Regions from separate parts of the Paenibacillus sp. LjRoot153 genome, predicted to be linked through region 2. Evidence: riboswitches for the same ligand, from Rfam matches in the RefSeq annotation. Region 2 holds a riboswitch; each other region holds the start of a gene.
The links. Region 2 has a riboswitch for cyclic di-AMP ahead of ACSQ8P_RS04265 (C40 family peptidase). Riboswitches for the same ligand answer to the same signal wherever they lie in the genome.
Positions count from the first base shown of each region.

Region 1 (5,814 bases), 3.7 Mb from region 2:
ACAAATCGGTTCTATCCCCGTAGCCACAACCACAGCAGCTCGCTTCGCTTGATTGTTCGTGCCTAACGCTATTCTTACCTCATTTTCAAACACAAAACATCACTCCTAACTTCCCTATTGCGGAACAACTGAATCAATATGAGCTAGTATATCATGTTTTCATTACAATCAAGTTTAGTAGTGAGGCGTGCTTTTTCTGATTAGTATTAAATGATTGCAAAATTGGGCATATTTGTTAAAAACACGTGTTGATGAAGGTGACAATGGCGTTCATTAAACCAATCGATAAGGAGAATCAATCGAACTTGAGCTCTTTACAACCCCGGTCGCCACGGAGGCAGCAAGCTTTATTAAGTAAAGACGGTTTAAGCAGCCTGCGCTGGCAGGATCCGAGGATTATAGCGTGGTGGTCAGCATCTTTTCCAGGATTCGGTCATTTCCTGCTCCATCAATTTATTCGCGGATTTCTGCTGTCAGCTTGGGAAGTGACCATCAATTCACTTGCCAGAGTCAATGAGGCGATCTATTATTCCTTCAGTGGGCAATTCGAATTGGCTAAACAAGTTCTCGAACCAAGATGGGCATTCGCCTATGCAATCGTCTATTTATTCTCGATATGGGATAGTTATATAAAAGCGCTCGATGCGAATAAGCAATACCATCTGGCCAAGCTTGAGGGAGCCAGAATTACTTCCAATCTAATTAAACCTTGGACGATTGCGAATATAAGCTTCAAGAGACCTGGAGCTGCTATGTTTTGTTCCTTTATTTTTCCTGGACTAGGCCAACTATATAACAACCGACTCGCCTTAGGCTTCTATGGGGTGTTCTGGTGGTTTATTTATATGACCATGTCACGATCACACGAGGCGGCTCTATATCTAATACTTGGCAAATTGAGCAAATCAACAGCACTTTTAAATCCACATTGGCTATTATTTATGCCTTCAGTTGTCTGTGGCGCTATCTATGATGCATATATGACGGCATTAGATCATAACAGACTTTTTCGAATCGAGCAGAAGCAGTATTTAACAGAGAAGTACCCTCATTTTCCAATCCAGTTGTTTGAGAAGGAGAATGCCACGCATGTTGATTATTAGTACATTTGAGCATTCGATCGAGGTGGAAGAAGCCCTAGCTGTGCTGGAAAGAATGGGTTTACCGCGAAATGAAATTATGACCATCATGATGGATAACTATATGGAAATACCTGATCATAATTACAATTCGAATCCGAATAAGAAAATGCTGGCGTTTGAGGTTGGCATGGCAACATCCACGGGATTCGCTGTCATAGGGATTAGTTTGGGCTTTATGCTGTATTTGGGTCCCATTATTTGGGGAGTTATAGGTGCAATTTGTGGATTTATGACAGGGTATTACCTCACGCGTTTCATACAAACCAAGCTGCTTAAACATGTGATTCGGAAAAAAGAGCGATTACCCGAGCTGGCTGTCATTATCCAGTGCCAAGAGGAACGATTTCAAGAGGTAAAGCATGTTTTGTGGGAATACCAAGCGCTATCCGTTGGCAAGTTTTAAAAGGAGATCATGTGACAAGCTTGAAACTTCAAGCTTATTTTTTTTTGCATAAATTGCACAACATTTCCAGTTAAGTATACGTCAAACAAGTAGACAGAACGAATAGGGGATGAAGGTGATGAATCGTGGCCTTATTTTACTTGTTAGTATACTCTTGCTAAGTTCATGTTCAAATGAGAAATACGACATCGATAAAGCGACCACAAAAGGAGACGTTATTAATATTCATGGAAGAATTATCAATGTAGATCGATTCAATCAATTTTTAAAGAATGTTGAAAGCCATATTGAGAGTCAAATTCGGATTACGCAAATGACAATTGAAGGGGATCCCATTTATTATAATTTGGCTTACAACCAAGATAAGATTTCCTACATCTATAATAATAAGGCAGATAAACATGGGGATGGCAAACGACTGAAAACGGAATGCACAGGAATGAGTTCAGCGAAAGTGGAACGGGGAGTTTCTTATACGCTGGATGGTTGTAAGGATGCCTCCATCGGGCAAACATTTAGCTTTGTAGTAGCGGGGACGGGGAACTAGACGACATAGAAAGAGGCTAATGGATCTCCATCCAATAGCCTCTTTCTTCTCATTTACACACGTATTCTTATTTCATTTTAGCTAATTCATAATCAAACCACGTTCGAATCTCACCCGTAGACATGTTCTCAATCGTATTGTTGCGATGCTTGATGAAAATGTTTCTGTTCTTATCCAAATAATAGTCGCCAAAAATATAGTTGGATAAGCGTTTTGTTTCTAATTTCGTATTCAGCGTATAAATTCCAGCCGTATCTTGCGCAGCATAATCCTTATTCGAGATACCATTAAGTACGACATAAAGACTTCCATCCTTGGCTTCAGGACTTAGCAATGAAGGGTTGGTTAAACCTAATGCCCTTACATCCGATTCATGAAGCAGTTCGTTCACCATATGAACAGTACCATTTGGGTCTAGCAAGCCAACGCGGGCACTACCCGCAATATAGTCTTTTCGACTAGGTAATCTGTCAGAGGCAATCCACACGGTACCATCCGGATTCGGTATGACGCGGTCTAGTTTTTGATTGAAATCATGGAGTCGCGTCACGTTTCCGTCTTGAATAAGAAACGTATATGTGGTGCCATAATTTGGACCAATTGCGGCAATTGGCAAGGTCAAATTAATAGATAAGATCACCCGTTGATCGCCAGCAGAAAATACAGTGTACGTATGGACGGGTGCTCCCCAGGCTGCCGATTCCCATACATCGGAGTCTGTTAGTGTATACACTTTTATATTGCCATAGTATAAATCTCGATCTTTACGCACCAACTCTACTGGTTTACCAGCTAATGGGTGTGGAGGAGTAGAAAGGCCTTTGATAAATTGATCTTTTTCTTCATTGTTTTTCCATTCGATTTGATAGTTGCTTTTATCCATTTTTAGCATTGACTTTGCAGGGTCCGCGGAAAGCAGGGAGTAGAAATATAATGAACTATCATCGTCACCGATGATGGAATAGATGGCATTTTGCCCGCCTACTAGCGATAGTCCTTCAGCATCACTCCATCCGATATCAATCTGAAGAAGATCATGAACAAATCGCCAAGTCAAGGGCATATAAGTCACATCTTGATAGGTTAAAAAAGGGTAGGGCTCCGTTTTATTATTGATTTCTGTTTGATTCATCGTGATGGGTACATCGGAAACTTGGACCAAGTAACTGCTTGCATTACTCTTGGATGTTAGATCCTGTTCAAGTGGAGCTTGATGAATAGGTGGAGGAAAGTTCCGATTTGACCAAATCTGCAATCCATCCGTTTCACTCCAACTATACTCAATGCCGAGTGTTTGGAAATTTTTCCACGTCATGGGTAAGTAAGTGATGTCTTTATACAACAGAAATGGGTATTGGCTATGAGTGATGTCCATGTCTTGACCATTGATTTGAATTGGAAAATAGGGTAGAGATGCCTTCACAGATACGCTTGCTGATGCCTGTTGGGGAGGTAACGGTAGCAGCCCGCACATCAATCCGAGTAGGACAAACGAGCATTTTATAGCAAATTTCTTCAAAACAATCACCCTTTTCTAAGTTAGTATTGCTACTGATTAGACGCAGGATGATGGGAAAAGTTGTATGTTTAAAGAGTATATATCCAGATCGTGATTCGGATGGTAAATTTTGAGTCATGATCTCACTGGTATCCCATGTTACAATCGTTGAGATCCAAACTGGATCCAAAACTTAGAAGGCCGAAGCTTTATTTGAAGCACGGGGGAACCAACCTTTGGGGTGAAGTCGCGTTTTGCGCGGCCGGGTGATTACTCTTTGATCCGAATCCGACAGCTAACCTCGCAGGCCGCAAAAAGGAGAGATTTATAGTGAAACGTTACAAAAAGCTTATAGTTACGGGAGCATTAGGTTTGAGCGTCTTGATGGGGGCGAACGCAGCATGGGCTGCTACGGGAACGCATACGGTAGCAGGCAACGATACCATGTGGTTAATCTCTAAGAAATATGGCGTCAGCCTTACTTCGCTGATCAAAGCGAATCCACAGGTAGCCAATCCGAATATAATTTGGTCGGGGATGAAGCTCAACATTCCTGGAAGCACGGGTACAACTGTTGTGACTAAACCACAGGTTACGCCAACACCAACACAATCCACTTTTGCTAGCCAAGTGATTACCTTAGTAAACCAGGAACGAACGAAGGCTGGATTGAAGCCTTTGACCAGCAATAGCGCACTTACCGCGATGGCGCTGGATAAAGCGAAAGATATGTACAATAAAGGTTATTTCGATCATACATCGCCAACTTACGGTTCACCTTTTGATATGATGAACTCTTATGGCATTCATTATTCCTACGCGGGTGAAAACATCGCTAAGGGTCAACAAACGCCTGAAGCGGTTATGACAGCATGGATGAACAGTTCAGGTCACCGTCAAAACATTTTAAGCCCGAACTTCACACAAATAGGCGTCGCCTATTATAACGGTGAGTGGGTTCAGGAGTTTATAAGTAACTAAGAATTAACAGCGCAGTCTCCCTTAGGGAGGCTGTTTTTTTATATCATGTCGAAGGAGATCGGATGTGCACGTCGAATTTGAAACCAACCACAGGATTGGAGTGTTAACAATGAATAGATCCATTCTCCACTCAATCTCAATCATTGTCATAATGGGATTAACCGCATGTGAATCGTCAGATATTCCAACCGAATCGGTACAAATTGCTAATTCCGTTAGCATATCACCAGCTCAGCCTAGCGCTGCACCACAAATTGTAACCAATGAGAAACCTAAGTCAGTTGGAGAAATTATGGATTTTCTCGTGCAGAGTGTGCCTGAAATTAGGCAGTATAAACAAATGATAGAAACCAATAAATCCAAAGTACTTTTTTTAAGCGATGGTTTAATAAGTGTCTTAGATCGGCCAGGAAAGTATTACGATATGTACATAGGAGAGAGTTTTAGTGATCATGTTGTAAGGTGGAATACGTTTTATGTAAGTGAGGATATGAAAGAGATACTTGTGGAAGATGTGATTACGGGAAACATTTTAACGTTAGAAGAGTGGAGAAAACGGGGAGCAAAGTGACTTGTAAAAATGACATAGTTCCTAAGAGGTGCACATCGTGATTAAAATATTCACAGAGATCGAAATTGAAGCAGCTATTGATGTTTGCTTTGACATGGCATCGAGTATTGATATACATACGCAGACTGTCTGGCCACATACCAAGGAACGAGCGATAGCTGGAACAACAACAGGCATGATTAGTGGCGGGGAAACGGTTACTTTTGAGGCGAGACATTTCTTAATTAGGCAAAAACACACTTCACTCATATCGAAATATGTTCGACCTTACCACTTTGTTGATGAAATGCTGCAGGGTACTTTCAAAAGTATGAGGCATGAACACGAATTTATTGATTTAGGTGATAGAACCTTGATGAAAGATACGTTAAGTTTTGAGGCTCCTCTGGGCTGGATCGGCTGGATCGTTGAGAGGGTTGTATTGAAAAGATATATGATGCGATTTTTGAACTATCGGAATGAGCAATTGAAGATTTTAGCTGAAAAACAAGTAAAAGAGCAATAAAGAAGCAATAACGGAGGGAGAGCCAATTGAATTTCTATATTGCATCTAGTTTCAAGAACATCGACAATGTTCGAAATGTCACGCAGCAGTTGAAGTCGAGAGGATATATTCAAACCTTCGATAGGACGGTTCATTCTGGCATTGGTACGCTACAAGAGCTTGCGGCA
Region 1 covers NZ_CAXUQH020000001.1:4,632,670-4,638,483, reverse strand. Annotated here, with positions in the region: gene ACSQ8P_RS19920 (DUF84 family protein) at 1-93, opposite strand, end outside; gene ACSQ8P_RS19915 (hypothetical protein) at 252-1,103, shown strand; gene ACSQ8P_RS19910 (hypothetical protein) at 1,090-1,545, shown strand; gene ACSQ8P_RS19905 (DUF4362 domain-containing protein) at 1,664-2,092, shown strand; gene ACSQ8P_RS19900 (hypothetical protein) at 2,160-3,566, opposite strand; cyclic di-AMP (ydaO/yuaA leader) riboswitch at 3,780-3,915, shown strand; gene ACSQ8P_RS19895 (CAP domain-containing protein) at 3,921-4,571, shown strand; gene ACSQ8P_RS19890 (hypothetical protein) at 4,681-5,142, shown strand; gene ACSQ8P_RS19885 (SRPBCC family protein) at 5,180-5,647, shown strand; gene ACSQ8P_RS19880 (group-specific protein) at 5,674-5,814, shown strand, end outside.
Region 1: linked by a shared signal. The riboswitch ahead of ACSQ8P_RS19895 (CAP domain-containing protein) and the one ahead of ACSQ8P_RS04265 (C40 family peptidase) in region 2 are both predicted to bind cyclic di-AMP.

Region 2 (5,814 bases):
GACAATAGATGTAACCACACTTTGTACAGACTGCACATCACCTGTGATACGCTGAACAATTTCGCCAGATCGCGCGTCCGTGAAGAACGACATCGACTGCCGCTGCAAATTGTGAAACAACGACTGCCCCAAATCCCGTATAACCCCTTGGGTTACTTTGGTATTGAGATGGTTCTGCCATACGCCAACTACGCCACTCAAGACAGGCAACACGATTAACAGTAGCGCCATCACAGATAATAGCTGAACACGCCCCTGCGGAATTGCTGTATCAATAATTTCCTTCATGACTAGAGGCGGGATCAACCCCATCACTGCCGCAAGCAGCGCCAAGCCGATAATCACCAAGAGCTGTCCCCAATACCTTTTGAACAATAACAAAATCCTTCGTACCGATACATCCTTCAACTTAGCCTTTGGACGATTCCGGTCGGAAAGCCGCCCCATTCCCCCTGGTCCACCTGGTCCGATCACTCACCAATCACTCCGATCTTTCTCCTCTTTGCTGCCCCTCAGCTACAAAGGAATTGCATAAACAATTGCACGGGTTACTTCTTCTGCCATCCGAATCACATGATATAACGAAGTCGTTTGTAGTACATTGTACTGTCTAGGTCCATCCACATTCACGATCGCCGCAATCGTGTAATCACCAATAGGAGGTAAATCTTTACCTACTGATTTTCCTGGAGCCAGTGGTTGGTTCGACAATTGGTATAAACCCACACTCAATTTCCGTCCCAAACAAGCATCTATCGCAATAACGACAACATTCGGTGGAATTTCCTCCAAACGCATGGCCAAGTTAGTGGCATCACACGGTGCTGCAAGCGTGCCAATGACGTGTGGATAGCCTAGCTCTGCAAGCTTACTTCCCACTAGCGGACCTAGTGAATCGCCTGTAGAGCGATCTGTCCCTATACACACAAAAGCAAGCCGACTAGGCTCCAGCCCCTCGCTCAGTGCAATCTTTTGTAGAACCTGCCCTAACTGCTCGCCATCTACTTTTTTCCAAAACTGCTCTTGCAGCTCCATCGGTTCTTTCTCCATCTTTGCCTCCCTTTCAGGCATGTAGACCTAACCTTCACCTGACGCATGATAGTTCCATTCTTTCATATGGAGGTGGGCTGTGTCCACTTGCACACTCTGTCTTCGCGCACACCAAATAAGCGTTACTCGACGACCGAGCAAAGCCTATTCATGCCGCTTATAGAGGTTGTTCACAAATTCCACTTTTGATCACGAAGTAGTTCATGAAGCGTATTCGACATCGAATATTGAATTCAGCCGGAACTTCCGGTGCTCACGTAGCTTACACTACACTCCGCTCCTCATTTCCTATCTTCTTTCAATCTCCTCGGTGCTTAAAACCGGATTTTTTGAACATGCCGCTTATAGATCTGGCTATTCAACCTTCTTAATGTACGCGATTCATCCGAACAATGCGATAATAGAGCTGACCGCTAATCTCTTGCTCCACTTCCAAATAGCCTTCCGAGTGAACATAATCCCCCAACATATAGGTGGAAGCATCCGCCGAATCTGCATGAGTTAGAAAGAGTAGCGCTACCTTATCATCCCCAACCACAAATCCAACCTGTTCCTTCACCTGAAATTTCTCAAGAATTTTGCCATGATGTGATCTCACGATATGATGAAACCGCCAAGTGCCTTCTTCCTGTATGATAAAATAAAGCACACGATTGCGATGTGCATTGCTAAACTCCCGTGTCACACCGATCATACACACCTTCTCACCAACACGTAAATACTCATCAATCACATAGGATTTCAGTCGTAATCGATTAACATTCTTACTCTGAATATAAGTTTCCATCTCATCTATGGAGCGGTGATCCCTCGGATCTTGCTTCGTCGCGTAAAATACTTCTTTAATAAACGTATCCGTTTGGAATTGCCTAGCCCCTTTGAAATGGTTATACGTATGAAAAAATTGCTTAATCACGACCCGAATGTCTTCCGGTATGGCAGGACCCGTTTCCACGTTATACATGCGATCTGTTCGACCCGACCATTTAATTTTATGAAACCAGCTTTTCCAGACACTGACTTGCATGCCGTACGCGTCACCTACTTTCTTCCAACCATTGTTCCATTATAGGCTATAATTCTCAAAAATTCGATAAAAATCGCACAAATACGCGTAAAAAAAAGAGCATCTGCCGCTTTGCTTTCAAAGTAGAAAGACATAGCGAACATACGCTCTTACATAGCTTGCTTATACTTGATTTCGCAACTACCTTATAGCACGCGTTTGGCACCTACATATCTTGAGCCCCAATAGGAGCTATCTAGACTATCAACCGTTACACCAACGGACGTTGTCGAGGAAATGAATTGATTATTTCCAATGTAAATGCCCACATGATTGACGATACCGGAAGCAAAGAAGACAAGGTCTCCCGCTTTCAAATCCGTCACTCTCGCCCCTGCTTGATCGTACATTTGCACAGAGGTGCGTGGCAGCTCGATGCCTTTGGCCTCGTATAAATAACGAACGAATCCAGAGCAATCGAAGCCCTTAGGCGTTGTTCCTCCCCATCGGTAAGGCGTTCCTTTAAAAGTCGTTGCAGCTTGAATAATTTGAGCTGAAACGGATGGCTGAACGACCTTCGCTGCTGGGGCTGCTTGCGGCGGTGCTATCCAAGCCGGCTTGTGGGACTTACCGTCCTCTTCCACGATGGCGATTTTATTCGCATCGTTCCACGCAATCGCAGATCCAAACGTCTCTGTAACAAAGCGTAGTGGGACATAAGTACTTCCCTTAACCAAAGTTGGACTGCTCTCTAATTCAACTAACTTACTGTTCACGATCGCTTTCTCTTCGTCCGTTGTGAGTTGAATCGCCTGTTCCTTGTTCATAAGCGTGACGACGACTTCATCGCCTTCCTTCGCCCATCCCACTTGATAACCTAATTTCTCCGACAACACACGTAGTGGCACCTGAAGTGTACCTTCCGTATCAATAAACGGCTGTACTTCCGGGAACTGCACCAATTCATCATTGACCTGAACCTTTACCGAAGAGGTGTCTGGGGCAGCTGCATACGTGGATGGAGCGGCGTACAGGGAAATGGCTGCGCTTAGAAGAGCGCATGAACAAATAAAGCTTTTGGTAAAAAGTTTCAAAACGTTTTGCCTCCTTGAAGCCTCCGAGGTTAGTTGACGGGTTCGGGAAGAGGTTTTCCCTAGTGCGCCCCATTAGCCTAAGACTAACTGAGCACTCATTCACCCCAAGTAAAGAAGTCCCCCGTACCAGAGCTTTCGATGCTCCGAGATTCGGCATTTTTTGTCTATATTAGACTAGCATAGTTCGTTTTAGGCTGACAACTTTTGCGCATAGGTAAGTGTTTCCTTTTATGTAAAACCGCACAAAAACAGCCACTCTATACAGAGTAGCTGTCTCTTCCACAATCGCTTCACACCAAGCTTACAGGCTGCTTATACACCTCGGTAAACAATATATGCTTACAGGAATTAAACTCACTTTCCGTCAATGGACCTGGATAACTCATGATGTTGAGAGGCAATTTCAGTTGCCCTTCTCTAAGTGGAGGCTGCGCATAAGGAAATAGGTTCAAATGGAAATCGCAGCGCTTATAGAATTCAATTCTCCGCGTAGCATCTGAGGTATTCGGAGGCTCGACTTCAAGTACGATAGGTGTAGTAGCACTGCTCATATACGTTGTCAGCATCTTTTTACCAATCCCGCCACCTCTTATGGCAGCGTTGACGGCGATATGCTCCACAAATCGAAACGTGCTAAAATTCCAACTTGCCAAAAAACCAAGCAATTGCCCATGAACATCTCTCTCGACATCGATTCTATAATTGGGATGAGATAACAGCGCCCGCTGACCTTCATACGTCCTTATTTCCGTTACAGGAAAAGCCGTTTCCATCAGCTCAAATACATCTTCAAATGAATCTTCTTTTTCCATCTGTCAGCACCTCCCTTCAAGTTAGCAATAGGTTATCCAACCGGGAAGCTTCTTACTTCAGTCCCTACCATTTTGAGAAAAAAGCATGTGCTGCTGCATGGGATCCAGGAGGTGTCGCATGCCCCATGAAGGGGTACACTTCAATGGATTTGTGTGCAGATTCGATTCGGTTATACGCAGCGAAAATCGCCTCTGGTAAGCAACACGTATCTTTCAACCCTACCGTAACGTGAACAGGCTGCTGAATACGATCACCTAGATTCATGATATCAAAATAAGAAACTGTCCGCAGTACATCAGGCAGATACTCTGGGAAACGAGTAACGAATTCCGCTGCCTCACTTAGTGAGCTAACGGATTGCAACAGGCCTAGATCCATGTGACATAGGTTCGGCACATGGGCAATTGTTGCTCGAATGCGCTTCTCAAGCGCGGTCACGAGTAGGGCAAGTCCTCCGCCTTGGCTTCCGCCATATACGAATACTCGCTCACTGTCGATTTCTGGCTGCTCTAACGCACATTGCACTGCACGCAAGGAATCGATCGCAACCGCTCGGTAATAGCTCGTCTCAGCATCGAGAATACCCTGTGTAATCCATCCCCTCGTCATGCCGGTCTCCTGTGGCAGCAGGTTGCCGCTATCGCCGCCTTGCCCGCGTACATCAACAGCAAGTACCGCATACCCCATAAGCAACCAGGCTGCATGATCCTCGGGTCTCCCCTTGGAGCCAGTATAGCCTGGGAACGTAACAATACAAGGTACCTTCTTAGACTTGCTCTCTGCATTAGGCAGTAACAACCAAGCATGGATCGGTGTTTCCGCAGCACCCTGCAAGACGATCTTATTCACTTCCGCTTGTACAAAAGGTGATGCCACCGGCTCCCTTGTATAGGACGCAGCTTGTGTTGCTTCAGCGTAGGCGCGCTCCCAGAATGAAGCCAGATCAGCAGTCGCCGTTAACTCCGAATGATACTGGTGTAACCCATGAATACGATTTTCAATAGCGTTCATTTCGGTAAGTCCCCTTTGCATGTTTTTCCCATTTTAACCTAGATACATCTGTATGACTATTGGAAAATATGAAAAAATAACCCCAATTCAGCAGAAGTAGGGTTTATTTCTATCTCCTATGTTTCCATGTTCTCAGATCTGCGAACGGACGGTCGAACCCTCATGGGCCTCTTCCACATGTATTGTAAATATAAAAAAGACCACCCGAAGGCGGTCCTTTTAATTGTAAGCGGGCGGCGGGAATACTCCAAATTCGGATTTATAAGGCTTCCTACGGAAGCAACTAGTGGTATATTTGGACGCTCGTCCTACTCAGCCTATTCAACGAAGTGTTCACGGACGGTCGAACCTCTACGGGCTCTCATCCCTGCCTAATACAATGAAAAAAGACCACCCGAAGGCGGTCCTTTTAATTGTAAGCGGGCGGCGGGAATCGAACCCGCGCGATCAGCTTGGAAGGCTGAAGTTCTACCATTAAACTACGCCCGCATATAAAAAATTCTAAAATGGTCGGGACGACACGATTTGAACATGCGACCCCCTGCTCCCAAAGCAGGTGCTCTACCAAGCTGAGCTACGTCCCGTAGTGAAGATAAAGTGTAAATGGCGCGCCCTGAGAGATTCGAACTCCCGACCTTTTGATTCGTAGTCAAATACTCTATCCAGCTGAGCTAAGGGCGCAAATATTGGAGCGGAAGACGGGGATCGAACCCGCGACCCTCGCCTTGGCAAGGCGATGCTCTACCGCTGAGCCACTTCCGCATGGTGTAAATTCTCATTCGCTCTGCATGTGTTTCTCAGAGGCGACAAGAAATAATATATCAGGTATTTAGAACAAAT
Region 2 covers NZ_CAXUQH020000001.1:919,904-925,717, reverse strand. Annotated here, with positions in the region: gene ACSQ8P_RS04280 (ABC transporter ATP-binding protein) at 1-447, opposite strand, end outside; gene yyaC (spore protease YyaC) at 517-1,050, opposite strand; gene ACSQ8P_RS04270 (hypothetical protein) at 1,418-2,077, opposite strand; gene ACSQ8P_RS04265 (C40 family peptidase) at 2,263-3,150, opposite strand; cyclic di-AMP (ydaO/yuaA leader) riboswitch at 3,154-3,316, opposite strand; gene ACSQ8P_RS04260 (GNAT family N-acetyltransferase) at 3,441-3,962, opposite strand; gene ACSQ8P_RS04255 (acetylxylan esterase) at 4,027-4,974, opposite strand; tRNA gene ACSQ8P_RS04250 (tRNA-Gly) at 5,393-5,463, opposite strand; tRNA gene ACSQ8P_RS04245 (tRNA-Pro) at 5,482-5,558, opposite strand; tRNA gene ACSQ8P_RS04240 (tRNA-Arg) at 5,579-5,655, opposite strand; tRNA gene ACSQ8P_RS04235 (tRNA-Gly) at 5,662-5,736, opposite strand.

Region 3 (5,814 bases), 700 kb from region 2:
CTAAGGGTATCCTATGGCGAGACTAGGCATTTGGTGCGGGTTTATTTGCAGCCGTGCGCACGAAGTGCCGTTGATAAGCGTGCGAACTCTTCCATGCTGAGCGTTTCGCCTCGGCGTGAAGGCTCGATCTGAATGCCGTGCAGCAACGCTTCCAGCTCAGGCTTGTTCTCTTTCGTAAAGAACCTCGCCGCGAGGTTGTTATAGAGTGTTTTGCGACGCTGAACGAAGGACGCTTGGACGACAGCGAAGAAGAAGTCCACGTCCGCCACTTCGACTGGCGGCGTTTGACGCACTCGCAGTCGAATGACAGCGGAATCGACGTTCGGCTGTGGCACAAAGACGGTGCGAGGCACGATGGTGACAAGCTCCGGCTCGCAATAGAACTGCACGGCAATGCTAAGGCTGCCGTAGTCCTTGGTGCCCGGGCGAGCCGCCATGCGGTCGGCCACTTCTTTTTGAATCATCACGACGATATTCTCCAGGGGAAGCTTCTCTTCAAGAAGCTTCATGATGATCGGCGTCGTGATGTAGTAAGGCAGGTTGGCGACAACGCTGACGCCTTCCATGCCTTCGAAATGCTGCCGGAACAGCTCCGGCAGGTTGGTCTTCAAGATATCCCCATGAACGACAGTGGCATGGGGGTAAGGCTCCAGCGTCTCGTCCAGGATGGGCAGCAGACGCTGATCGATCTCGACGGCCAGCACGCGGCCAGCGAGCTTGGCTAGCTGCTGTGTGAGCGCGCCGATGCCGGGGCCGATCTCAAGCGCAGCTTTCGTAGGCCCGAGCTCAGCGGCCAAGACGATTTTGCTCAATATATTTTGATCAATCAAGAAGTTCTGGCCCAAGCTTTTTTTCAGCACGAGACCATTTTTCTTAATAATTTGTTTTGTTTTACTGGGTGTTGCTACATCTTCTGCAGTCACAACTACTTCTTGCCCGGATATCGTCATAGGTTAGACCTCATTATCTATTAGGTTCTCTTTCTCGTCATTCAGGTGTGTTCAATTCAAATGTTCGAGCGCCGCCTCAAATTCCTCTCGCGAAATCTGAAACATCGCACAACGCTTATAAAATTGCTTGCCATTGCAATAACCAATGCCCAGCGCATTGCCTACGGCCAAGCGGCGAGCTGCCGCATCCGGATGCACGATGAGACCGGCAGCGATCAGGTCCTCCATCGTCAACTGCGAGACTGCCGCATCATACTCAGTTCGCAGGCTCTGAAGCGCCTGGCGGATTGTCTCTGGCGTCGCATTCTCGACGCCGATGTCGCCTTTATACGCAGCTTGCTCCTGCGTAATGAAGGCATGCTTGCAGCCAGGCACCTTGGCTGCCACGATTTTGCGAATCCGTTCCCCTGCGTGATCCGGATCCGTGAATATTATGACGCCTCTGCGCTGCTGAGCCAGCGCAATTCGCTTGAGTACGGCTTGTCCGATAGCGGAGCCGCCTGTTTCTATCGTATCCGCCTGCACAGCCCGCCTGATAGCAGCTGTATCGTCCTTACCTTCCACTACGATCATTTCTTTTATCATCACCGTTTTCCTTCCCCAGTACGCAGAAAAAGAAGAGGGGTCTCCTCTTCTTTCGCGCAGGCAGATGCCAAGCTACGTGTATTTAGTAGTGTTCCCGCCGGAACTACCGTTTACACGTTAGTTTTGGGACGGTTTTGTAGGGCCAACCACATACACGGTGTACCCTTGCTTCGTGCCGAATTTATTTGCATAACCGTGATCTTCGTAGTAAACATCGATCATTTGGCCTTTCACGGCGCTGCCAATATCCTCAGCACGACGGAAACCAATCCCTTCAATGTACACCCACCAACCAAGCGGAATAACCTTCGGATCGACGGCAATTGTACGCCCTTCAGTCACGGTAGTACCTGTGTAGGTTTTACCATACCCAGAGGAGCCCTCAGTTTTGCCTGTCGACGCAGCGTCCGCTGAATAAGCAGTAAGCTTCACGTTTTTGAGAATTTGTTTGTAGCCGAATGTCACACCGTTCTTGGAAACCTCATCCACGCTCGGCGAAGAGGCAGAGAGCACAACCACGGGATTTTTCGTGCCTACCGATACTACTTTTTTAACACTTTCTGTTTGTACTTCTTCACCCACAACTGCTTCCGCGACTAAAACACCGTCCTCGAAAGTCTTTTCTTTCTTCTTGACCAATACGCCTTCTTTACCTTCTTGGACTACTTGCTCTTTCCCTTTAAGTAAAGATGCGTCATTCTTTTTCTCTGTCTCGAATGCGATCGGTTCAGAGACTTCCTCCGTCTCTTTTTTCACACGGACGATCTTGATTTCATCGCCAGTTGTAAGAGCGGACGTCGGTTCGGGAGAAATTCGATCGTTCTCCCCAAGTGCAATATTTAAACGTTGCAATGCACTTTCTACCGTTCTTGCAGTTGTGTAAACAGTGGTGGTCTTTCCATCAGCAGTCAATTGAATCGGTGAGGCATGCTCGATAACAATTTTGTCTCCACCCTTGAGCTTGGTCGTGAGTGAAGCTGAAATTTCATCGTGCTCACCAATCGTTATGGCTTGTTCATCCAGTAGGCGTTGCAGGACCCATTGCTTCGTGTGCACAATAGTTTCTTGTCCATTAACAACCACGGATACGCTCTTGGTAGCCGTTCCGTACAACAACACCAAAAACATGAAAGTCATTGCGATTGAGATTATAGCTAGGCTTAAAATCAAACGCAAGTTTTCATGCTTCCATCGCAATGCGAAGGACATGCTGGATGATCGTTTTACATGGGTCTCGCTAATTGAGATACTGCCCACTTCTTCGGTCCTCCTTCAAAGCCTCGCCGCCAGGTTACAGCATGATTAATTTGACGCGACTAAGGTTTTTAGTTTAACTTAACACGCTCGCCATCATCAGCCTTGTTGCCTTGCTGAATCTGGTCGCCCCCCCTTTTACCTATTCATCATCCTATGAATTCCGGGTTGTTTTATGTCTTATGATCTGTGTAAAACCCTATATGAGGACAAAAAGCCAGCAAGAAGAGGACTCTTCTCGCTGGCTTAGTTTGCATAGTGAAATACAAATAGCACGCACGACAATCGTTACCTCTCTTACGCTTACGAGGTTAGCTGACGGATTCGGACGTGAGAGTCGCCCTACGTAGACGCAAACTGCTTGTTTGACGTCTATGATTCACCCCTGTTACTCTCTGCTTACTTAACCGCATTGGAATGCTCATTAAGCTTGCAGTGGTTCCCCCGTTTCCACATTTGGAACTCAGCGAATGGAAAATTGGCAAATTGGATATTAAGTTATTATGAAAAGTATATTACGCTGTTAATCTCAACCTGTAAAGGGATTAACACCCGTTAAAAAGGGCTAAATCGATTAAATTTCGATTATTTTTCACATATAACCCACTTATATCTACATGTGTCTAACTTTAACGTACGTATACTCTATTTTTCAGTATATAATGGTCAAAACTAGGCTAAAAATGCAAATTTGTTTATAATGATTCTGGAAGTATTTGATTGATAAATACCAATAATTTGCTATTTAGGGAGGCAATTGAGATGGGTCCCATCTTGCAAGTAAACGCTTTATTCGGTGGATATTTACCCAACAAACCTGTTCTACATAACCTTACCTTCTCGATCCGCCAAGGTGAAATGATGGGGCTAATCGGACTTAATGGTGCAGGAAAAAGTACCACCATCAAAAATATTCTCGGACTGCTTCAACCCCAAAAAGGGTCCATTCGCATTAACGGTTTGACGCTAGCCGAAAATCCGCTGCCATACCGCGCGACATACGCTTATGTGCCTGAAAGTCCGGAATTATACGAAGAGCTTACGATTCGCGAACACCTCGAGCTTACAGCGATGGCTTACGGTATTTCTAAGGCGGATTATGAAACCCGTTCCCAATCTTTGTTAGAGCAGTTTCAAATGAAAGACAAGCTCAATAGCTTCGCAAGTCATTTATCCAAAGGGATGAAGCAGAAGGTCATGATCATGAACGCCTTCCTGATCGAACCCTCTTTATATATAATCGATGAACCATTTCTCGGACTCGATCCCTTAGCCATTCGTTCCTTGCTTGATCTCATGGTTCAAATGAAGAAGAAAGGCGCATCATTTCTCATTTCCTCACACATTTTGTCTACAATTGAAAAATATTGCGATGCTTATGTCGTTCTCCACGAAGGCCATATGGTTGCCCAGGGAGATTTAGTCGAATTGCGCACCCAGACGGCTTTGCCTCAGGCGTCATTAGACGACATCTTCTACAAGCTCGTTCAAGGAGACATGGCATGAGTCACTTAACAAATAGTACGCATGCATTTAACACACATGCATTATGGAAGCAGCGTTTTCAACATTATATGAAGGAATCCATGGGGTATTGGCAGTATGCCGCACGCAGTAATTTTATCGGCTTCTTGTTGTTTCTTGTCATCGTTTCTTCCTATTATTATGCAAAAACATTACAGCGTCTTCCGACAGATTATCCGTACCTATGGATCGTGCTGCTCGTGCTCGTTCCACTCGTCGCTTCAAGCTCCATTCGAACGCTGACTCGCAGTGCCGACCGGATGTTTCTATTGCGGATTGAACATGAAATGGGTGCCTATTTCCGAAGCAGCTTCCTGTATAGCTTTTCACTTCAGAGTGTTTGGTTATTTCTCGGTTGGGTCGCATTAAGCCCCCTTTATAAACACTGTCTAGGTACTGAAAATCAGCCATTTCTTCTCATTTTCGCTCTATTACTTCTATTAAAAGTAGCGAACCTATTAGCGAGTTGGCAGGAAGGAAGATTTGCCGTTGAGCGAACTCGATTCATCTCTGTTTGTTTTCGATGGGTGGCATCCCTTGCCTTAATTACGATCCAATTTCACTATAGCAGTTTATGGGCAAGCCTAGCTGCGATACTTCTTGTATTCGTTTGGCTGATTGCATTCCGATACGTGGCTAGATATGTGATCGGATGGGACTACCTGATTGCCAAAGAGAAACAGCAGCAAGCTAGACTCTACGCCTTCTTCAACTGGTTCGTGGATGTACCTCAATTGCCAACGCGAATAACCCGCCGAGGTTGGATCAGCGGGATTACCCGAACAATTCCATTTCGACAGGATTCGGCGTTTCTCTACTTATATATGAAGACTTTGCTGCGCACTGAGATGTTCGCTATTGTGCTCCGTTTGACTGTGATCGGCATCTTAGCTATTGCCGTTGCAGACTCCACTACTGCACGAAGCGTCATCCTGTTCATCGCACTTGTGATCTCGATGGTTCAGCTTACTTCATTGGAACGTGCGCATCGCTATACGTTTTGGCTCCATATGTATCCATTGGAGCCTCAAGCCAGAGCAGGTTCCCTAGCCTTTATCATCTGGCTAACCCTCCTACTAGAGTTTGTCATCCTAACGATTCCATTTATGATGGGAACCCCCATCCTGTATATCGTAGTCCCCTTGTTCGGTCTTGCCTTCATTTCTTTCGCATGCGGCGTAGTCCTACGCCGGAAGTTTAAGAAAAACGCCTTACTTGAGGCCGAGTAACCGAATTGCATTGTTGGTTGTAATTTCAGCTATTTCTTCCAGCGTCATTCCCCGAATTTCCGCGGCAGTCTCGGCCACCAAGCGAACATAACCGGTTTCGTTGCGCTTACCGCGGAAAGGATGTGGCGTTAAGTACGGCGCATCCGTTTCGATCAATAAACGATCAAGCGGAACCTGCGCCAGCACCTCTTTCGGTTGCACCGCATTTTTAAACGTAACAGGGCCTCCAAAGGAAATATGGAAATTCATATTCAGACACTGCTTCGCTGTCT
Region 3 covers NZ_CAXUQH020000001.1:220,672-226,485, reverse strand. Annotated here, with positions in the region: gene rsmA (16S rRNA (adenine(1518)-N(6)/adenine(1519)-N(6))-dimethyltransferase RsmA) at 42-950, opposite strand; gene rnmV (ribonuclease M5) at 1,002-1,535, opposite strand; gene ACSQ8P_RS00955 (ubiquitin-like domain-containing protein) at 1,653-2,792, opposite strand; cyclic di-AMP (ydaO/yuaA leader) riboswitch at 3,075-3,268, opposite strand; gene ACSQ8P_RS00950 (ABC transporter ATP-binding protein) at 3,552-4,295, shown strand; gene ACSQ8P_RS00945 (ABC transporter permease) at 4,292-5,542, shown strand; gene ACSQ8P_RS00940 (TatD family hydrolase) at 5,525-5,814, opposite strand, start outside.
Region 3: linked by a shared signal. The riboswitch ahead of ACSQ8P_RS00955 (ubiquitin-like domain-containing protein) and the one ahead of ACSQ8P_RS04265 (C40 family peptidase) in region 2 are both predicted to bind cyclic di-AMP.

Region 4 (5,814 bases), 790 kb from region 2:
GAATGTCACAAATCGGCGGCTAGCTAACGGGCATAGGGAGGCATGGGAAGCAAGTGAGCAGCGAAATGAAGCTTAGGTTTGGCCGTAAAGTGATCTCGGTCGATGAGGCACGAGCCCTACTTTACGAATACGTTAAACCCACAGAGACGGAGACTATTTCGCTTCCGACGTCTTTCGGCAGAATGTTAGCAAAGGATATCTATGCGGATCATGCTGTGCCACATTTTCGTAGATCAGGCGTGGATGGGTATGCTGTGCGTTCCCAAGATATCGCTGCGGCGACGCCGGACAATCCGATTGTGTTACATGTGATTGAGCGAATCCCAAGCGGTACCGTGCCTAAGTTTACGGTTCAACCAGGGAAAGCGGCTCGTATCATGACGGGGGCGCCTGTTCCAGACGGTGCGGACACGGTTGTAATGTTGGAGATGACGGATTCCTTGCAGGAGGAGTCAGTGTTATCTTTGGATGCCAAGGTGAAGATTAAGAAAAATGTGCAAGCTGCAAGTAATATTACGCCAATTGCTGGTGAAGTTCCCCACGGGGAGTTAGTGATCCCACAAGGTACTCAGATTGGTCCAGGTGAAGCCGCGATATTAGCGACCTTCGGGTTCTCCATGGTTGAGGTGTACCGTAGGCCAAGAGTGGCTATTTTCTCAACAGGCTCAGAGCTCTTACAAGTCGAACAAGAACTGCAACCAGGGAAAATACGTAACAGTAACAGTTATATGTTAGCGGCTCAAGTAGAAGCAAACGGGGGAGCGGCCCTCATCATGCCAGCACTCTCGGATGATCCTGGGCAAGTGGAAGCCGCGCTTGAAGCTGTTCTGCCTGATGTCGATCTTATTCTGACATCTGGCGGTGTCTCTGTTGGCGATTACGACGTGCTCGTCGATTTATTCGGTCGTTTCGATGGGAAGCTATTGTTTAATAAAGTGGCGATGCGCCCAGGCACACCAACGAGTGCTGCGTTATGGAAAGGCAAGCTGCTCATGGCACTGTCTGGTAATCCCGGCGCTTCGTTTGTAGGCTTTGAGCTATTCGCTAAGCCGATTATTAAGGCAATGTTAGGGTGCCAGCGTACAGAGGCGGAAGAGTTAACAGCCTTTTTGGATGTTCCATACGATAAACCTTCCGCTTATCCACGTTATATACGAGGGACAACACGAGTTGAAGCAGGGTGCCTATGGGTAAGGCCAGCGGGCATTGATAAATCGAGCATCATGGTATCGATCAAAGACGCGGATTGCTTGATTTGGCTGCCAGCTGGGGGGCAGGGCTACCACCGTGGTGATGGCGTGAAGGTGTATACAACGCGATAACGTAAATGAACTTATTCTTATATATGTGAAATTCAGTTGAAAATCGATAACATCGCAAGTTTGGCGCTAACAAGTAACCGTCTGTCAGGAGGGTAAGCTGTGGCGTCTTTTTTGCAGGAAGTGGCATTGATTATAAATGAAAAAGCCCGCCTACTGAAGCTTCGAAATGAGAAGCTTCAGTAGGCGGGTCTATTTTCTCAGGCGGAAGATGGTCTTAGTAGAAAGTAGCAAGAATGATGACCAACAGTACATAAAGAACAAGAATTATACCTACGGAATTTCCGTATCCTGGCGTTCCACAACCAACTACAGCTGACATAGTATCCCCTCCGGTTTTGAATGAATGTGGGTTAAACACTATACATCATATGTAGGTGGGAACCCTGTTGATTGGACATATGCCCTTATTCGATGGAACATTCACCTATCAAAAAGAGCTGCCCTTGATGACTCTTAGGGCAGCTCTCTCCATGCAATTAATTAGGAATTTGGTACACTTTAATTTTCTGAATGCCAAAGCTTCGTAGGGAATTCCTCGAGCCTGGGACAAAGATGTCTAGTCGCTTTCCTTTAATAGCTCCACCGGTATCGGTTGCATAGACATACATTCCGCCTTTAGGAAGCCCGCTAAACGAATAACCTTCAATATAAAGCTTCGTGCCAAGTGGAATGACGGAAGGATCAACAGCTACTGTGCCGATCGCTAGTGGATTGCCCATGTAATCAAAGGCTCCATAGCCGCCATTTTCAGAAGGATCTGCCGAGTAAGCTGTAGATTCAAATACTTGATAATCAGGTGCATGCTGCTCGCCATCTTTACTTAAGATAGCTAGATTACTGCTTGCATCCCACTGCACAGGTACGCCTGCGGTTGTGGATAGGAAACGAAGCGGCACATATACCCGTCCATTTTGATATTGGGAAGCTCCGTCTAAGACGACCGTTTCCTCATCAATGTTGGCTTCTTTTTGCCCTGAAACCAAGGTAATCGTATGTTGGTTGTTAGTTAATGTTACCTGAATCTGATTTCCATTTTTTTTCCAATTCACTGTGTATCCAAGCTTCTCCGTTACAAACCGAAGTGGAACTTGGGTCGTGTGGTTGCCATCCAGAAATGGCTGTGCATCAGGGAAATGGATCAGGTCATCATTGACTTGCACTTTCACTTCCATTTCAGCCGCTTGCGCTGGCGCAGTAAATGGGGAAAGAAAGCCTCCTGCCAAAACTGTTAGTGAAACAGCAAGGCTAGTTAACCCTTTAGTAAGCTTATTCAATTGGTAATCCTCCTTCATGAGCCTTCGAGGTTAGTTGACGGGTTCGGGAAGAAGGTTCTCCCTAGTCTGCTCCAAGCCGAAGCAAATATTCACCCCAAGTATTTCGTCCCCCGTACCAGTGCCTTATTTATGCACTAGACTCGGCTTCAAATATTTTATCATCACAGGCATGCTCGGACAACGACCAATATATGGTTATGCCCCTCTGATACTGGACTTAGGTCTAGGTACAAAAACAGTCGATAGTCGGTTTTAGAACATCAGAAAGTGAGCTACCATAAGAGTATGATGAAGGGTGAGGGGCGATTTAACATGAACAATAAGAATCGGGAAATTGATCCTACTAATATATTTGACCGTATTGGCAAAATGGCTGAAACCGTCTGGCACGAGACTATCGGCAAAACGAATCCTGGCTCTAATGACGGCAGCCTGATAGCTCAGCTTGAGGAGCGCTACGAGGACGCGCTGCAGGCAACGATTGCGCTGCGCAGTCACATCGCGCGAGCGGAAGAGATGGCGAAGCTGCGCGGCGAGCAGGCCGAGCTTGCGATGCGCGCTGGCGAAGAGGATCTCGCGAGGCTCGCGCTGCAAGAGAAGCTGCGCGAGGAAGCTGCGAGCGAGCACTACCGCGCGCAGTACGCGAGCAGCCAGGACTTGTGCCTGGCGCTCGCAGAGGAACTGCGCGTGCTGCGTGTGGGGCACGCAGCCGAGGATGTGCAGCCGTGCGGCGGGCTGCACGGCAAAGAGGCTCGCGACACTTGGCGCGAGCTGGAGGTTACCGGCCGCGAGCTCGGCCGGGAGGCGTTGCAGGGGCTCCGCGTGGCGGGCCGCCTGTCGAAGGAAACGCTGAAGGAAGCCGGAGGCAACCTTCAGCATGAACTGCGCGTGCTGCGAAGCAAGCTGCAGCATGAGTGGCAGCAGGAGCAGCGTTCTCGCGATGGGCGAGATCCACGCGATAGCAAATAGTCCTGGATGGTGGCCTCCACGAAAGCAAAGCCTTGCTCTATAAGGATTTGCATCTTGGAGGTCGTCCATTCTTATGGTATGCTAGGAATCGTATGAACGTAAGAGAAATGGCAGCCAGAGGAGGTGCATCGATGGGAGAGGAAACGAAAAATAACCGCAGCCGGAATACAGCGCTTGTGCTGATTGGAGCCGGTGTTTTTTTGCTTCTGGAACATACCATAGGCTTTTTTCCCGTTATGGCCGTAATCCTTATTTTGCTGGGCATTCATCGTGTTCGTTCACGCAAAGAGCGCAAGGGTTATGTGCTGATGGGGATTGGTGCCGTCATTTTATTTGGTGATCATCTCACCATTGTCATTTCGGTTGTGTTGATTTCATTAGGTTTATTTTTCATTCGATCCAAGCAGGTTCATAAAGATGATACGTATACCCAAAAGCAAAAGATTGTCGATAGTGTTCGCCTAGGACGAGAGCCATGGATTCAACGGAATACCTCGACTTGGTACTTGGTGGGAGAAACGTATATAGATCTTTCAATGGCCATTCTCGAACAAAAAGAAACAACAGTTATCCTACAGGGTGTTGTAGGAGATATCGATATAAAAGTGCCTGATGATATCGGCGTTTCCGTTACAGCTTCCGTCATGCTAGGTCAGCTTCAAATCGCGGAAGAAAAAGAATCAGGTGTGATGAACAAAGTAGTTTGGCAATCGCAGAATTATCAACATTGCGACCATCGGGTGAAACTCATACTCTCTTTCATCGTAGGAGATATCAAGGTCAAAGTATTGTAACTTTCTTTAGGGGGTTCTTCACCAAGTGGATGGCTACAAACGACGATTAACGAACATGATCTGGCGCAGCATGGGGGAAGCCATCCTTTTTAGCTTCGCCGTTTTCGGTGCTATGCTGTATTTTCTGAATTCAAGACATTTAATTGAGCCCTTTACCAGCTGGCAGCAGGGTGTCAAGTTCTCGTTCATGGCCTTGTTGATTCTGGGTGTAATTGGTGCGGTGTTCGGTTACTGGAACAGCTCTAAGGTGACACGCAGACTGGAGCCGATGATGGAGACGATGATTTTATTAGAAAAAGGAACATTTGCCCGAGAAGGCTTTCAAAACGGGGATGATGATGAGATTGGACGCTTAGGCGAACAACTCGGCCGGATTATGAAGCGATGGGAAGAGCAAGTGACCTCCCTTCAACGGCTGTCGAATAGTAATGCTGAACTTACCGAGAAAGCCAAGCTTTCCGCGGTTATTGAAGAGCGTCAGCGCTTGGCGCGCGAGCTGCATGATGCGGTAAGTCAGCAGTTGTTTGCTATATCTATGACAGCCACGGCTGTTGGACGGACACTGGATAAAGATTTCGAGAAAGCGAAGCGGCAGATTCATCTTATTGAAGAAATGGCTTCCGTCGCTCAATCCGAAATGAGAGCCTTGTTGCTGCATTTGAGACCGATCCATCTCGAAGGAAAACGACTGTCGGAGGGACTCGTTGAGCTCTTGAAGGAGCTGGCGGCCAAAGTTCCAATGGCGATTAGCTGGGATATGGATGAGGAGATACGCTTGAACAAAGGGATCGAGGATCATTTATTCCGAATTGTGCAAGAGGCACTTTCGAATGCTCTGCGTCACTCTAAGGCGAATAAGCTGGAAGTGAAGCTGCTGCATCGTTCAGACGGCATCCGATTAGTGATCCGCGATGACGGTGTTGGTTTTGAGCTGGATGCGAAGAAGCTGACTTCCTATGGCATCGTGTCCATGAAGGAACGTGTGAACGAAATCGGCGGCTCAGTGGATATTATTACAGCACCAGACCGAGGAACACGTATCGAGATTCGAGTACCAATCTTAGCAACCGATTCTCAATTGATCGAGAATTAACATCGTACATAGAGAGGAAGAAGCAAATGGACGACACCTTAATCAAAGTACTACTTGTCGATGATCATGAAATGGTCAGAATCGGACTAGCAGCTGTTCTAGGGACGGAAGATGGGATTGAGGTCGTAGGCGAAGCGAGTAATGGCCACGATGGCATTCGTTTAGCCCAGGAATACCGTCCTGATGTGGTTCTGATGGACCTTGTTATGGAAGGTATGGACGGCATTGAAACGACAAGGAAATTACTGCAACTATACCCTGATTGTAAGGTCATTGTATTGACTAGCTTCTTAGATGATGAGAAAATGTATCCAGTTATTGAAGCGGGTGCCTTCAGTTATTTGTTGAAAACCTCGCGTGCC
Region 4 covers NZ_CAXUQH020000001.1:1,714,440-1,720,253, forward strand. Annotated here, with positions in the region: gene moaA (GTP 3',8-cyclase MoaA) at 1-23, shown strand, start outside; gene ACSQ8P_RS07535 (molybdopterin molybdotransferase MoeA) at 66-1,322, shown strand; gene ACSQ8P_RS07540 (sporulation protein YjcZ) at 1,537-1,641, opposite strand; gene ACSQ8P_RS07545 (stalk domain-containing protein) at 1,799-2,596, opposite strand; cyclic di-AMP (ydaO/yuaA leader) riboswitch at 2,601-2,752, opposite strand; gene ACSQ8P_RS07550 (PspA/IM30 family protein) at 2,909-3,565, shown strand; gene liaF (cell wall-active antibiotics response protein LiaF) at 3,697-4,359, shown strand; gene ACSQ8P_RS07560 (histidine kinase) at 4,385-5,452, shown strand; gene ACSQ8P_RS07565 (response regulator transcription factor) at 5,479-5,814, shown strand, end outside.
Region 4: linked by a shared signal. The riboswitch ahead of ACSQ8P_RS07545 (stalk domain-containing protein) and the one ahead of ACSQ8P_RS04265 (C40 family peptidase) in region 2 are both predicted to bind cyclic di-AMP.